Regions from separate parts of the Bradyrhizobium sp. USDA 3650 genome, predicted to be linked through region 1. Evidence: riboswitches for the same ligand, from Rfam matches in the RefSeq annotation. Region 1 holds a riboswitch; each other region holds the start of a gene.
What was found. Region 1 has a riboswitch for cobalamin ahead of metE (5-methyltetrahydropteroyltriglutamate--homocysteine S-methyltransferase). Riboswitches for the same ligand answer to the same signal wherever they lie in the genome.
Positions count from the first base shown of each region.

Region 2: linked by a shared signal. The riboswitch ahead of ACVIN2_RS33410 (TonB-dependent receptor) and the one ahead of metE (5-methyltetrahydropteroyltriglutamate--homocysteine S-methyltransferase) in region 1 are both predicted to bind cobalamin.
Region 3: linked by a shared signal. The riboswitch ahead of ACVIN2_RS07035 (DUF1636 family protein) and the one ahead of metE (5-methyltetrahydropteroyltriglutamate--homocysteine S-methyltransferase) in region 1 are both predicted to bind cobalamin.
Region 4: linked by a shared signal. The riboswitch ahead of ACVIN2_RS07845 (TonB-dependent receptor) and the one ahead of metE (5-methyltetrahydropteroyltriglutamate--homocysteine S-methyltransferase) in region 1 are both predicted to bind cobalamin.

Region 1 is NZ_JBSRZG010000001.1:3,378,378-3,381,923, reverse strand. Features, by position in the region: gene ACVIN2_RS15740 (EAL domain-containing response regulator) at 1-377, shown strand, start outside; partial or broken gene ACVIN2_RS15735 (4Fe-4S binding protein) at 954-1,158, shown strand; cobalamin riboswitch at 1,941-2,140, shown strand; gene metE (5-methyltetrahydropteroyltriglutamate--homocysteine S-methyltransferase) at 2,240-3,546, shown strand, end outside.
Region 2 is NZ_JBSRZG010000001.1:7,108,086-7,111,631, reverse strand. Features, by position in the region: gene ACVIN2_RS33410 (TonB-dependent receptor) at 1-1,712, opposite strand, end outside; cobalamin riboswitch at 1,980-2,184, opposite strand; gene ACVIN2_RS33405 (PAS domain S-box protein) at 2,466-3,546, opposite strand, start outside.
Region 3 is NZ_JBSRZG010000001.1:1,434,047-1,437,592, reverse strand. Features, by position in the region: partial or broken gene ACVIN2_RS07045 (cobyric acid synthase) at 1-773, opposite strand, end outside; gene cobO (cob(I)yrinic acid a,c-diamide adenosyltransferase) at 784-1,419, opposite strand; cobalamin riboswitch at 1,460-1,677, shown strand; gene ACVIN2_RS07035 (DUF1636 family protein) at 1,773-2,156, shown strand; gene cobW (cobalamin biosynthesis protein CobW) at 2,153-3,202, shown strand; partial or broken gene cobN (cobaltochelatase subunit CobN) at 3,202-3,546, shown strand, end outside.
Region 4 is NZ_JBSRZG010000001.1:1,627,002-1,630,547, forward strand. Features, by position in the region: gene ACVIN2_RS07840 (Cj0069 family protein) at 25-1,086, shown strand; cobalamin riboswitch at 1,171-1,379, shown strand; gene ACVIN2_RS07845 (TonB-dependent receptor) at 1,505-3,546, shown strand, end outside.

The sequences.
Region 1 (3,546 bases):
ACCTAGATCTCCTGGTCGAGGTTGCGCGTGAGGTTCGCTTTCACAACATTGGCCTTGCAATCGACAATGTCGGTGCCAATTGGCCGCAGCTGATGGGGATGACAAAATTCCCGTTCATGAAATTGAAAGTGGATCGTCAGTTCGTCGGCGGCTGCGCGAATGGGCCCCTCAAGCGAACGGTGTGCCGCCATATCGTCGATCTAGCCAAAGAGTACAATGTGCGCACCGTCGCCGAAGGTGTGGAGAGCCAGGCTGACCTAATCGCTGTGGCCGAACTCGGCTTCGACCTTGCGCAGGGCCATCTGTTCGGAAAAGCCATGCCACTGAAGCAATTTGCACAGTCATCTTTCAACCCTGCTCCAGCTCGTCTAAAATAGTTGCGAGTGGCTGAGTGCGGCCAAGCGACGCTCACGAGCACCGCCATGCCTACTCGGCACCAGGCATGAGGCTGAGTGCAATTCGGTCTGCAGGGCCAGTGTCGGTCGTCCCGCCGCCACTTCATTTCCCTCCGAAGCTTGTTATACCACAAGCCCGTTTTGGCAAGCCTCCAGCGAGTCCTCCGCGCAGCTAGCGTTGCAGCCATGAGCGAGGCTTGCACAAACCTCCAGTCGGGGTGTGTGACCGGAGGTTTGCCGAGATCCAACGTAGACCTGCGTCCGTTGGCGGTTTTTTGTCGCCGCCGGTTGAGGAAGCGTCAGCCTCGCTTGCCCCGCGCTGACGTGCCAAACAAACCGACGGACGCTTCCAGCGTCAAGTCGCCACTGACTCTCGCAAGAGGGCCCGAGGGCTCGTAGCCTGAAATTGAAGCGACCTGTTGCTGTCGCAGATGCAACATGGTCTCAGACCCGGGACAGCCGAATTGGGCAAATTGCCCAACATTGAGCGCGTCTGCGTTTGGCACGGCATTTGAAAGGGATCGCCCATGGCATCGCTCGCCTAAGGAGTCGGAAGGCATGGCTTACAAGATCGTCGCTTCGCAATGCACCGTTTGTGGCGCATGTGAGTTCGAGTGTCCCAACGCGGCGATCAGTCTGAAGCGCGACATTTACGTTATCGATGCCAAAAAATGTACGGAGTGCGAGGGCCCATTGCGACACGCCGCAATGCGCGGTGGTCTGTCCGGTCCCTGACACCTGTGTCCCGTCCAAGACAGGATAGGCAGCCCGCGACCAAAAGGCCTCATCGCTCGATTTCGCGAACGAAGTTGTAGATGTGGGACCTTGAGGAGACCACGACCGCATGGGGCGCATCGAGTTCGATTAACATCGTTATGAGCTTAAGACGCTGAGCGACTCCGAGGAACCCCTCAAAGGGCTCTGTCGGAGGACACCGTCGAAATTGTCACGAACAAGGACAAGGCCCTCGATGCTCAGTGGCCGCGTTAAGGCCTATCATCGCTGGCCGCGAGTCGAGGCGAGGCAGACCGGCGTCGAGCGGCCACGGACGCATCGAAGCCGGCGCAAAAGTCGCTCAGCACGTGAACACCTATTGCACCGAGAAGATCATCTTGGCCAACCTCACGGAGGCGGACGACCTCGTGCCTGGTCGGGCCGCCGAACACCAAGGAGCCGACCTGATCATCCGTGCGGTCCTGGAGCAATCCGGCTTTCGAAATGTCTAGGGAGCCTCGTGGGCTGTGACCAAACGGATGCCGGCCGAGATGATCGCACCTTCCTGACGCGCTGGTTCGAAAAGCTGCTGACGGAAAAGGTCGCCTCCTCGCGATCACACAGATACCGAAAGCGGCCCGGGTTCGTTCCGGTCGTGGAGCTCAACCCTTACGCGAGCAAGGAGCGAATGCATTTCACAGCGGAGCCTCCACAGATCCGGGCGTGTTCACCAGGCCGCGAGCAAGACCGTCGTGCCCGCCTAGTGCGCTCGTAATCGCTTGGGCAATATCGCAACGAGAATCGGTAGGTTGACGCATCGATCCTCGTGCGCATAATTCAAGCCGTCGCGGTCTCCGGATTTCGTTTGATCTGGAGCTAAGAGGGAAGCCGGTGCAATGCCGGCGCTGCCCCCGCAACTGTAAGCGGCGAGCCGCTGTCCAACGAAGTCACTGAAGCCATGCGGCTTCGGGAAGGCCGGACAGCAGCGACGACCCGTGAGCCAGGAGACCTGCCTCGACAAGATATCGTCCACGGGCGGGGCGTCCCGGTGTGCGCCAAGCAGTTGTCGCTCACGCGATGTTCGCTGTCTGCGTCCGCCATGGCCTTTGCCCCAACAAGGGGTCTAAGCTATGTCAATCCTTTCGCTTCCCGTTGCCACACTGGGGACGTCACGCATCGGCCCACGACGCGAACTCAAATTCGCGCTCGAGAGCTACTGGGCGGGAAAATCCAGCGAAGCCGAGCTCCTCGAGGCGGGGAGTGGACTTCGTGCCGCTAATTGGGCACGGCAGAAATCCCGCGGTGCGACCGTCATTCCTTCGAATGACTTCTCGCTCTACGACCATGTGCTCGATACCAGCCTAATGGTCGGCGCCATTCCCGACGTTTACGGCTGGAACGAAGGTCCTGTGTCGCTCAAAACCTACTTCACCATGGCGCGTGGCGCTCAAGACGGTGGTCACGCTCAGCATGGGCCCGGCGTAGCCGCACAGGAGATGACGAAGTGGTTCGATACGAACTACCACTACATGGTGCCGGAATTTCACCAGGATCAGATCTTTAAGTATGCCTCTCGGAAGCCGATCGAGGAATATGAGGAGGCAAGAAGCCTCGGCTATCAGACGCGGCCCGTCCTAGTGGGCCCAGTCACTTTCCTGAAGCTCGGCAAAAGCGTAAATCCCGCCTTCAATCCGCTGTCGCTGCTTGATCGACTCCTCCCCGTCTATGTCGATGTTCTCCGCGAACTAGCCTCGCGCGGCGCTGAATGGGTTCAGCTCGACGAGCCATGCCTAGTGATGGACGTCGACGAAGCATCTCGGGCCGCTGTCCGCCGGGCCTATGCTCATTTCGCTAAGGCCGTGCCGGCCCTTAAAATCATGCTGGCCACATACTTCGGGGGTGTCGGCGACAATCTTGAAACAGTATTGGCCTTGCCCGTTGCCGGGGTTCATGTCGACCTGGTTCGTGCACCTGACCAGTTGGACGCGATTGTCGCCAGAGCAGGTAGAGATCTCGTGGTCTCGCTCGGTGTCGTTGATGGTCGCAACGTGTGGCGCTCTAATCTGCCGGCGCTACTCGACCAACTTGCTCCTATGGTCAAAAAACTGGGCAGGGACCGTGTTCAGATTGCCCCCTCCTGCTCGCTGCTACATGTTCCGACCGACATTGAACTAGAGATCGATCTCGATCCCAATCTGAAGACGTGGTTGGCGTTCTCAGTGCAGAAGATCAAGGAACTTTCGATATTGGGCAAAGCGCTGGCTGGCTATGCTGCCGACGTGGCCGATGAACTCACGCTCTCAGAGGATGCATCCGTCACCCGCGAAACATCGCCGAAGATCCACAGTGCGAACGTCGCCGGACGAATGGCCGCGATCGACGATAGCATGCGTCGCCGTCGCAGTGCGTTCACCCAGCGCGCCGACGTCCAACGCGT
Region 2 (3,546 bases), 3.7 Mb from region 1:
GTCGTCAGGAGCAGCGGCACCGACGGCGCCAGGATGAAAATGTTGGCCACCGTCGGGTCTGCCGCGGTCGCGTACTGGCTGTACAGCATCACGCCAGGGGCGACGTCCCAGGTGTAGCCGATGCGGCCGGTCACGGGATTGAACGTCGTCGAAAAGGGATAGCCCTTAGCGGATTCAAGCACTCCACCGGGATCAAACCGCGTGCGGTCCAGCTTGATGTCCTCGAACCGGATGCCGCCCATCAGGGCGAAGGTCGAGGTCAGTTTGAGCCGGTCCTCAAACGCCAGGGAGGTCGTGTCGAGGTGCGTGTAGATCTTCTCGTCGCTGCGCGGGCCATAGAGGCCGCGATCCGGATTGAGGAGATCGACGTAGTCCGATGAGAACAGCGTGTCCTGCGAGACGTTGAACTGCGAGCTGCTCGCAGTCACGGTGGCGACGAAACGGTTGTCGATGCCGGCCAGATTGGAATTGACGGTAAGGTCTGTGATGTTGCCGTAGAGCCGCTGCGCGTGATCGAGCGCCAGGCGCTCGCGATAGATGCTCTGCGCGCCCGCGAAATTGCCTACGGTCTGGTCGAATGAGGTGATCTCGTTATTGAACCAGTGGCGGTGGGCGTCATAGCCGTAGACCTGGCTCTTGAGGGAGATGTTGTTGGTGATGTCCCATTGAAAGCCGCTTCGCAGCCACAGCTCGTTTGCCCCGCTGCGATTGTCGAGCACGTTGTAGTTCGTCGTCAGCGTGCGCGCATCGACCGTCACCGGGACCGGCGTGCCGCCGCCGAGGTAGTAGTTGCTCCACTGGCCCGAGACGACGCCTGATGTCGGGACAATGCCCGGCGCATTGGCCGGCACCAGAGGCGTGCCCCAATAGAAGCGGTCCTTGTCCTGCCTGTACTCGGCCGCGCCCCAGACCTTCAGGCTGTCGTTGACGCGATAGTTCAGCTGGCCCGAGACATTGCTGAGCTTCGAATAAGTGTCGTCGATAAATCCCTTGTTGTTGAAATGACTGATGTCGAAGCGGTAATCGAGGCCGTCAATCAGCGTGCTGCCGCCCGAGCCATAGCCGGCGCGATAACCGTTGAAGGAATCGTAGGAGGTGAAGGCGTCGTTGATGACAGGCCCGGTGTGCGGCGCCTTCGTGACGTAATTGATCGCGCCGCCGGTCGCCCCTAAGCCGGAAACGAGTGAATCCGGCCCCTTGATGATCTCCACCTGCTGCAATCCGGCGACATCCATGGGGCGGCCGGTCATGGTCGATGGCCCGATCTGGATGCCGTTGTACAGAGTGCTGATCTGGTCCCCGGAAAAACCGCGCATTGAGAAGATAGCGGGTGCACCCGGAGCGTCGCCGCCGGTCACGCCGGCCGCCGCCTTGGCGACGTCAGTGGTCGTCCGGATGCCAAGTTCCTGGATGATACGCTGGTCGATGACCTCGACGGTCGCGGGCATTTCCCGTGCCGTGATTCCTAGCCGCGAGCCGACGTCGCTCACCGCGGCCGTGTTCAGCGGTGTCTGTATCGGGCCGCTCAATGGCTGGGTCCCCCGGACGGCGACCACCGAAGCGGACAGATTGCGCCCCGGGGCGCGGCGGGCCGCCCGTGGTTTTTGAGCGCCCGGGCTGACGGCGGGAGCCCGCCTCGCAGCAGGTGGTGAGACGATCACGGGCTCCACCTCTCGGGAGGTATCCCGGGCGGCGGTCTGCGCCCTTGCCATGGGGCACAGCGACGTAGAGAGCAGCAAGACCAGCAAGGCAGCCCTCGTGCGCTGGATGCTGCGTGTGAGGCTCTGAGAGATGCCACTATCGTCAAGCGAGAATGCCGGCGCAATGCCCCTGCCGAAACGAAGATGTTGCACAAGAACGCTCTGCGGCGACGCAAACAAACCGTCACCGCGGTTGCCTTAGTCACCTGCCTTCGCCCCAAGCGGCAGATGCACCGGCTAGTTGTCCGACATCGAGGCACCCCGCCCAATGCGTTCGCGCGTGACTTATGGCTGGCAGCAGGTTTCCTGGCTCGCGGGTTATCGCCTTCGACCACCTTCCCAGAGACCGATTGGCTCCAGTGGTTTTCCTGGTCGTCGGCTATCCGCTTACAGTTGCGGGGGCAGCCGCGGAATGGTCCGCCGAGACGGACGCACCGCATTCCCTTGATGAGTCCTTGCGGACACTACCGATCACGAAAGTGGCATCTGGTGATCGTCCCGTCAACAACCGGGAGGGATTTTTAGCCAGCTCGCCCAGCGATGGTCGCAGGGTGTGGCTGCTGCGCCCGCCAGTCTCCCGGGACTTGACGTCAGCCTGCGGGGTCAAAGACCCCGGCGCGGCAAATTCAGCCACGCGCCCGTTTTTACCAGAGACAGCGGACATCAAGACGCCTGAGGCGCTCTTCGCCTAAGGATCACGAGCGGGCGTTGGAAGAGTGGTAGTCGCCGGCGCCGGCGGTCGCAGGATGCTACCGCTGTCTGACCTTAGGTCAGCTGGTCGAGAATCTCTCGCACCTTCAGCGCTAGTTTCGCTTGCGAGATCGGCTTCTCCAGCAGGTTTACGCCTTCATCAAGCCTCCCCTGATGGACGACGGCATTGCGCGAGTACCCGGTCATGTACAGTATCTTCAGTCGCGGTCTAATTTGAAGCGCGCGCCGGCCGAGTTCGCGACCATTGATCCCGGGCATGACCACGTCCGTGAGAAGAAGATCGACCTTCGACTGGTCCTGCAGGAGAATGGTCAGGGCGGCTTGGGCGCTGCGGGCCGAGAGAACGCGGTAGTTGAGATCGCGCAGGACGTCAGAAATATAGACGCGCAGATCTTCATCATCCTCGACGACGAGAATGGTCTCGAATATCTCACCCTCAGCGAGCTCCTCAGGTGCCACTTCCTCGTGTCGGGCACTGCCGGTGAAGCGCGGGAAATACAGCTTGATCGTCGTGCCTTGCCCCACCTCGCTGTAGATTTTTGCGTGCCCTCCGGATTGTTTGACGAAGCCATAGACCTGGCTCAAGCCAAGGCCGGTGCCGTGACCCGGCTCCTTGGTGGTAAAGAACGGCTCGAAGGCGTGACTGAGAACATCGCGCGACATCCCGCCACCGGTGTCAGTCACGCAAATGGCGACGTACTGACCGGGCGCCAGTTCAGGATTGAGCCGGCAGTAGTCATCGTCGGCGGAGATGTTGGCAGCTTCCAATGTCAGCTTTCCGCCGTCGGGCATGGAATCACGAGCGTTAATTGCCAGGTTGACGATGGCAGACTCTAGATGATTGGCGTCAGCTTCAATTTGCCATAGCCCCGCACTTCCGACCGTTTGGACTTCGATGCTCTCTCCGAGCGTACGCTGGAGGAATTCCTGCAGACCGTTGACGTAGTTGTTCACGTTGATCGGCTTGGGATCGAGCGCCTGCCGGCGCGAAAATGCCAACAAGCGGCTGGTCAAAGCCGCGGCTCTCTGCGCGCCTCGTTTCGCGTTTGCGAGCGCCCGGTTCAGATTGGCTCCGGGCGCCTTCACGTGTCGTTCAGCTGTTTCGAGATTGCCAAGGACGATCATGAGCAGATTA
Region 3 (3,546 bases), 1.9 Mb from region 1:
GACAGCGCGAGACAGGCGATCTTGCATTGGCCCGGCTTGCGCGCATCGCTCAGGCCGAGCGCATCCTCGGCGGGCAGCTCGCCGGCGCGCGCGAACCAGGGCAGCACGCCAAAGCCGCGCCATGCGGTCTTTTCTTCGATCAGTCTGTAGCCGTCGTCGAACAGCGTGGGATCGCCGCGGAACTTGTTGATGACAAATCCCTGGATCATCGCGGCATCATCCGGGTCGATTACCGCCTTGATGCCGACGAGTTGCGCGATGACACCGCCGCGGTCGATGTCGCCGACCAGCACGACCGGCACGTCGGCCTTGCGCGCAAAGCCCATATTGGCGATGTCGGCCTTGCGCAGGTTCACCTCGGCCGGGCTGCCGGCGCCTTCCACCAGCACGAGATCGGCGCGCGCCTTCAGCCGCTCGAAGCTCTCCAGCACGGCGCCCATCAATGACGGCTTCATCGCCGCATATTCACGCGCACGCGCGGTCGCGATGCGTTTTCCCTGCACGATCACCTGCGCGCCGACATCGGTCTCGGGCTTGAGCAGCACCGGGTTCATGTCGGTGTGCGGCTCGACGCCAGCGGCGAGCGCCTGGAGCGCCTGGGCGCGGCCGATCTCGCCGCCGTCGACCGTGACGGCCGCATTGTTCGACATGTTCTGCGGCTTGAACGGGAGCACGCGCAGGCCGCGTCGCACAAAGGCGCGCGCGAGGCCGGCGACGATGAGCGACTTGCCCACGTCCGAGCCGGCCCCCTGGATCATCAATGCGCGCGCCATCGCGAGTTTCTTAGAACTCGACGCCGGCTTGCGCCTTGATGCCGGAGCGGAAGGGATGCTTGACCAGCGTCATCTCGGTGACGAGATCGGCGATCTCGATCAGCTCGTCCTTGGCGTTGCGCCCGGTAAGCACGACATGCGTCATCGGCGGCTTCGAGGTCGCCAGGAAATCGACAACCTCCGCGATGTCGAGATAGTCGTAGCGCAGCGCGATGTTGATCTCGTCGAGCACGACCATGCGGAGATTCTGGTCGAGGATCAGCTCCTTGGCCTTCTCCCAGCCGGCGCGGGCGGCCGCGATGTCGCGGGCGCGGTCCTGCGTCTCCCAGGTAAAGCCTTCGCCCATGGCGTGGAATTGGCAGAGGTCGCCGAAATGGCCGGTGAGCATGCGGCGCTCGCCGGTATCCCAGGCGCCCTTGATGAACTGCACGACCGCACAGGGAAAGCCATGGGCGACGCAGCGGACGATCATGCCGAAGGCCGAGGACGACTTGCCCTTGCCGGCGCCGGTGTGGACGATGATGAGGCCCTTTTCGCCGCTCTTGGTCGCCATGATCTTGTCGCGGGCGACCTTCTTCTTCGCCATTTTCGAGGCGTGACGGGCGTCGGTTTCGTCGGCCGTCTGGGTATCCGGTTCTGACGTCATCGGACGGGGTCCTTCGGCTTGACAAGAGGCGGTCGGGGGCAAATGGTGGCCCGACGTTGGTTCCTGTCCTACGACAGGCGAAGAGGGAATGCGATAGGGTCCGAATCGGCAAGATTTGGTTCCAAAATGCAGCCGCCCCCGCGACCGTGACCGGAGAGATGCCCGAAGCCACTGATCCCCATGAGATCGGGAAGGCGGGGATCGAAGGGGAAACCCTGCTCCGGAAGCCGGGAGACCTGCCAACGCGGACGATTTTGGACCGGCGGACGGGGTGTTCCGCGACGGGGAAACGGGCCTTCGCAAGAACGGTTCGTGGGCCTCTTCGCTTCCCGCTGTTTATTCTGGAAGAAGCGATGACCGTCACACTTCATGTCTGCATCACCTGCCGCGCCGGCGAGACGCTTGGCGAGGGCGAGACGACGCCCGGCAAGCGCCTGCATGGTGCGATCCTCGAGGCCGGCGTGCCCGAGGGCGTCAGCGTGGTTCCCGTCGAATGCCTGTCTGCATGCAACCAGGGTTGCTCGGTCGCGCTCAGCGCGCCCGGCCGCTGGTCCTATGTCTATGGTCGCCTCTCGGATGCGCATGCGAGCGACGTGGTCGCGGGCGCCGCGGCCTATGCGGCCGCGCCCGACGGCCTCGTGCCCTGGCGCAGCCGCCCGGAGATCTTCCGCAAGCAATCGCTTGCCCGCATTCCCCCCATTCTCCCCTTGGCCGTCGTGCCGGAGGCTGCCGAATGAATTCGCTCGCAAAAGTCCCGGTCACGGTCGTCACGGGCTTTCTCGGCTCCGGCAAGACCACGCTGATCCAGCATCTGCTCGCCAACGCCAACGGCAAGAAGCTCGCGGTGCTCGTCAACGAGTTCGGCAGCGAAGGCGTCGATGGCGAGATTCTGAAATCCTGCGCCGATGCGAATTGCCCGGAAGAGAACATCATCGAGCTCGCCAATGGCTGCATCTGCTGCACTGTCGCCGACGATTTCATTCCGACCATGGAGAAGCTGCTGTCGCGGCCGGTGCGGCCCGATCATATCCTGATCGAGACCTCGGGCCTGGCTCTGCCCAAACCGCTGCTGAAGGCGTTCGACTGGCCGGAGATCCGTTCGCGCATCACGGTCGACGGCGTGATCGCGCTCGCCGACGCCGAAGCTGTTGCTGCCGGCCGTTTCGCGCCCGACCCAATTGCCGTCGAAGCGCAGCGCGCGGCGGACGGCAATCTCGACCATGAGACGCCGCTGTCGGAAGTGTTTGAGGACCAGATCGCCTGCGCCGACATCGTGCTGCTGACCAAGGCGGATCTTGCGGGCGCGGCAGGGCTCGAGACAGCCAAGGCGGCGATCACCGCCGAGATGTCGCGCCGCGTGCCGATGCTGGCGATCACCGACGGCGCGATCGACGCGCGTGTCATCCTCGACCTCGGCGCTGCCGCCGAGAATGATCTCGCCGCGCGGCCCTCGCATCACGACGGCGAGGAGGATCATGAGCACGACGATTTTGCGTCCGTCGTGATCGATCTTCCTGAGGTCACCGACATCGACGTGCTGGTCGCATCCGTTCAGCGGCTGGCGCGCGAGCAGAACGTGCTGCGCGTCAAGGGTTACATCGCGGTGGAGGGCAAGCCGATGCGCCTCTTGCTGCAAGCGGTCGGCGAGCGCGTGCGGCACCAGTTCGACAAGCCCTGGGGCGCGGGTGCGAGGCGGTCAAAGCTCGTCGTGATCGGCGAGCACGGAAACATTGATGAAGCCGCGATCAAGGCGGGACTTGGTCTTTCAGGATCTGGTATCTAATGCACGTAGTCTTCCGCGAGAGCCGCGGTCTCGAGGAGACCGCGATACCAAGGGACATCGGCCAGGATCCGGCCGATCTCGTGGTGCTCTCGTATTCAGATTCCGATCTTGCCGCGTTCGCGGCCGGCTGGCGCCGTGGCCGCGACAGCCTGCCGTCGCTACGGCTCGTCAATCTCGCAGAACTCCGTCATCCGCTCTCGGTCGACACCTATATCGAGCGCACGCTGGCGCAGGCGCGCGGCATCCTCGTGCGTCTGATCGGGGGTGAGTCCTATTGGTCGTATGGGCTCGCGGCCCTGCAGCAACTGGCGAAGGAGCGCGGCATCGTGCTGGCCGTGCTGCCG
Region 4 (3,546 bases), 1.8 Mb from region 1:
GCACGCCATTCGTGGAGCTTGCGCATGGACACCGAACGACACCCTTCTCACCAACACACCGTCGCCATCCTCTCGCGAGGCGACGCTGCCGCGCGGCGGGATGCGACGGCGCAAAACAGCCGCTTCGTCCGCGTCTTCGGAGCACTCGCGGCGGTCGGCATCGAAGCCCGGCCGGCGATCTACGACGAAAGCCTCGCCGAAGAGGTCCGCGAGCAGTTGCTCGCGGTGGACGGCGTGCTCGTCTGGGTCGATCCGATCCACCAGGGCAAGACGCGGGTTGAGCTTGATCCCCTGCTTCGCGACGTAGCGGCGCGGGGCGTGTGGGTCAGCGCTCATCCGGACGTCATTCTCAAGATGGGCACCAAGGAGGTACTCTATCGTACCCGCTCGATGGGGTGGGGATGCGACACGGCTTTATATCAAACCGCCGAGGCCATGCGCGCCGAGTTGCCGACACGGCTCGCCACCGGTCCGCGCGTGATCAAGCGCAACCGCGGTAACGGCGGCCAAGGCGTGTGGAAGGTCGAGAGCCTGCCGAATTCCCCGATGATAAAGGTGCTGGACGCGACCAAGGATGTCTCCGAGGAACTGACGTTGGAGAGTTTTCTCGGTCGCTGCACGGAATATTTCGAGAACGGCAGCGTGGTCGATCAGCCATTCCAGCCTCGCTTGAGCGAAGGCGTGGTGCGCTGCTATATGGCGGGCGATCGCTGTGCCGGCTTCGGCTCTCACAAAGTCAAAGCCCTGGTTGACTCGCCGGATGCCCGTTCCGAGGCCGGACCGCGGCTCTATACCTCGAACGCAGACTCGCGCTTCCAGCGGCTGCGTCGCTTGATGGAAGACGAGTGGACCCCGGGAATGATGAAGACGCTGGACATCGACGCAGGCTCGCTTCCGGTCATCTGGGACGCGGACTTCCTGTACGGTCCGAAAGACGCGGCCGGTGCCGACACCTACGTCCTGTGCGAGATCAACGCGAGTTCATGCTTCGCGATCCCCGAGGAGGCCCCGGCGGCGATCGCAAGGACGGTGAAGCAGCGGCTCTCGCAAACGCAACCGGCTGGATCGGCGGACAGGAGGCCCTAAGCAAGAATGCCGCGGCATCTCGTGCTGCGGCACTCCGCCAGAGGCGCCGGTCATACGCGGATGTTGACGCGCTCATCGCCAAATGCCAGTTTCCCGCGCGGTAGTGTCCGCAAGGACTCTCCAAGGGAATGCGGTGCGTCCACCTCGAGTGGGCAATTCCGCGGCTGCCCCCGCAACTGTAGGCGGATAGCCGACGACCAAACGAACCACTGGAGCCCCGCTTGGGCCTCTGGGAAGGTGGTCGAAGGCGATGACCCGCGAGCCAGGAAACCTGCTACCAGCCATGGTCACGCGCGAACGCATTGGGCGGGGTGCCCTGATGTCGGAAGAGTAGCCGGTGCATCTGCCGCTAGGGGCGAAGGCAGACTGCTAAGGCAACCGCGGTGACGGTTAGTTTGCGTCGCCGCAGAGCGTTGTCGTGCAAAATCTTTATTTCGGTCCGGGCGTTGCGCCGGAACATTCGCGTGTCCTTATCCAGATCTCTCAGGGAAGAGCCGGCAATTTTCGGCGCGCCACACCTGCCCTGCTCGCCTTGCTGCTCTCGACATCCCTGTCCTCCATGGCGATGGCGCAGACCGCGGTCCGCGACAACGCCTCCCGCGAGGTCGGCCCGGTGATCGTCACCCCGCCCACTCCAAGACCGGCCGTAACCGTCAGCCCCGGCGCTCAGAGATCGCGCACGGCCCGGCGCAACGTAGGGCGTAATCGCGCCGCTCCGGTGGTTGCCAACCCAACAACCCAGCCTCCGAGCTATCAGGTGCAGACGCCGTTGAACACGGCCGCCGTCACCGATGTCGGCTCCCGGCTCGGAATCACGGCACGGGAAACGCCAGCGACCGTCGAGGTCATTGACCAGCAGACCATGCAGGATCAGGGCATCAGGACCACTACCGATGTCGCCAAGGCCGCGGTCGGCGTCACCGGCGGCGATGCGCCGGGCGCGCCCGCAATCTTCTCCATGCGCGGCTTTAGCGGCGACCAGCTCACCACCCTCTACAACGGCATCCCGATCGGGCCGTCGACCATGACGGGCCGGCCCATGGATACCGCCAATCTGCAGCAGGTCGAGATCATCAAGGGCCCCAACTCCCTGGTATCGGGACTCGGATCCACCGGCGGTGCGATCAACTACGTCACCAAGGCGCCGCACACCGGGCCCATTATCAACGAGGCCTTCACCTCCTACGATTCCTTCAACGGCTATCGCGCCGGCTACGGTTCCGGCGGCAGCACGCTGGTCAATGGCCTCGACTACCGTTTCGACATCAGCCATTCCAACGACAAGAGCTTCATCGACGACACCTATTCGAAGCTCAGCAACGTCTCGGGCCAGTTGAACTACCGCGTCAACGACAGCCTGAAGATCTGGGGCGCCGCCGAATACAAGCAGGACAAGGACCGATTCTATTGGGGAACGCCGCTGGTGCCGGCGAACGCGCCCGGCGTCGTGCCGACGTCAGGCATCGTCTCGGGCCAGTGGACCAATTACTACCTCAACGGCCATGCCGGGGCGCTCAATCCCGTTACCATCGACGCGCGCACGCTGACGACAAGCTACAACGTGCTCGACAATCACAGCGGGGCCAACGAGCTCTGGCTGCGCAGCGGCTTCCAGTGGGACATCACCAACAACATCTCGCTGCGCAGCCAGGTCTACGGCTACGACGCGCATCGGCACTGGTTCAACAACGAGATCAGCTCGTTCGACGATTCCGGGCCGAACAACGTCTATCGCGAGCGGCTGGCGCTGGACCACGCGCAACGGCTCTATGGCAACATCACCGACCTCACCGTCAATTCCAACCTCGGTGGAATGGACAACCGCTTCGTCGCTACGGTTGCGGCAAGCAGCTCGCAATTCAACGTCTCGCAGGATACAAAGTTCTTCTCCGACACGGTCGAGCTGATCAATCCGGACCGCGGGCTTTACGGCCCGCGCAGCGACGAGAAGATCTACACCCATCTCGACACCACGGCGCTGTCGTTCGAGGACCGGCTCAAGCTGACCTCGACCTTCGCGCTGATCGGCGGCATCCGGTTCGAGGATATCGAACTATCGCGCACGCGCTTCAATCCCGACGGCTCGCTAGCGTCCGGAAAAGGCTATCCGTTCTCGACCAAGTTCAATCCGGTCACCGGGCGCATCGGCTACACCTGGGACATCGCGCCCGGGGTGATGCTGTACAGCCAATATGCGACGGCGGCGGACCCGACGGTGGCCAACATCTTCATCCTCGCGCCAAAGGTGCCGCTGCTGCTGACGACGTCGCGGACCTACGAGACCGGCGTGAAGCTGCAATCATCCGACAAGCGCGCCGAGGCGACGTTCTCGGCGTTCGACATCGAACGCAAGAACGTCTACGTGCCCGAGAGCGGCATCGTGTTCAACGTCGCCGGCAAGATGGCCTCCAAGGGCGTCGAGATCGCTGCGGCGGTGAACCCGGTCGGCGGCCTGAAGCT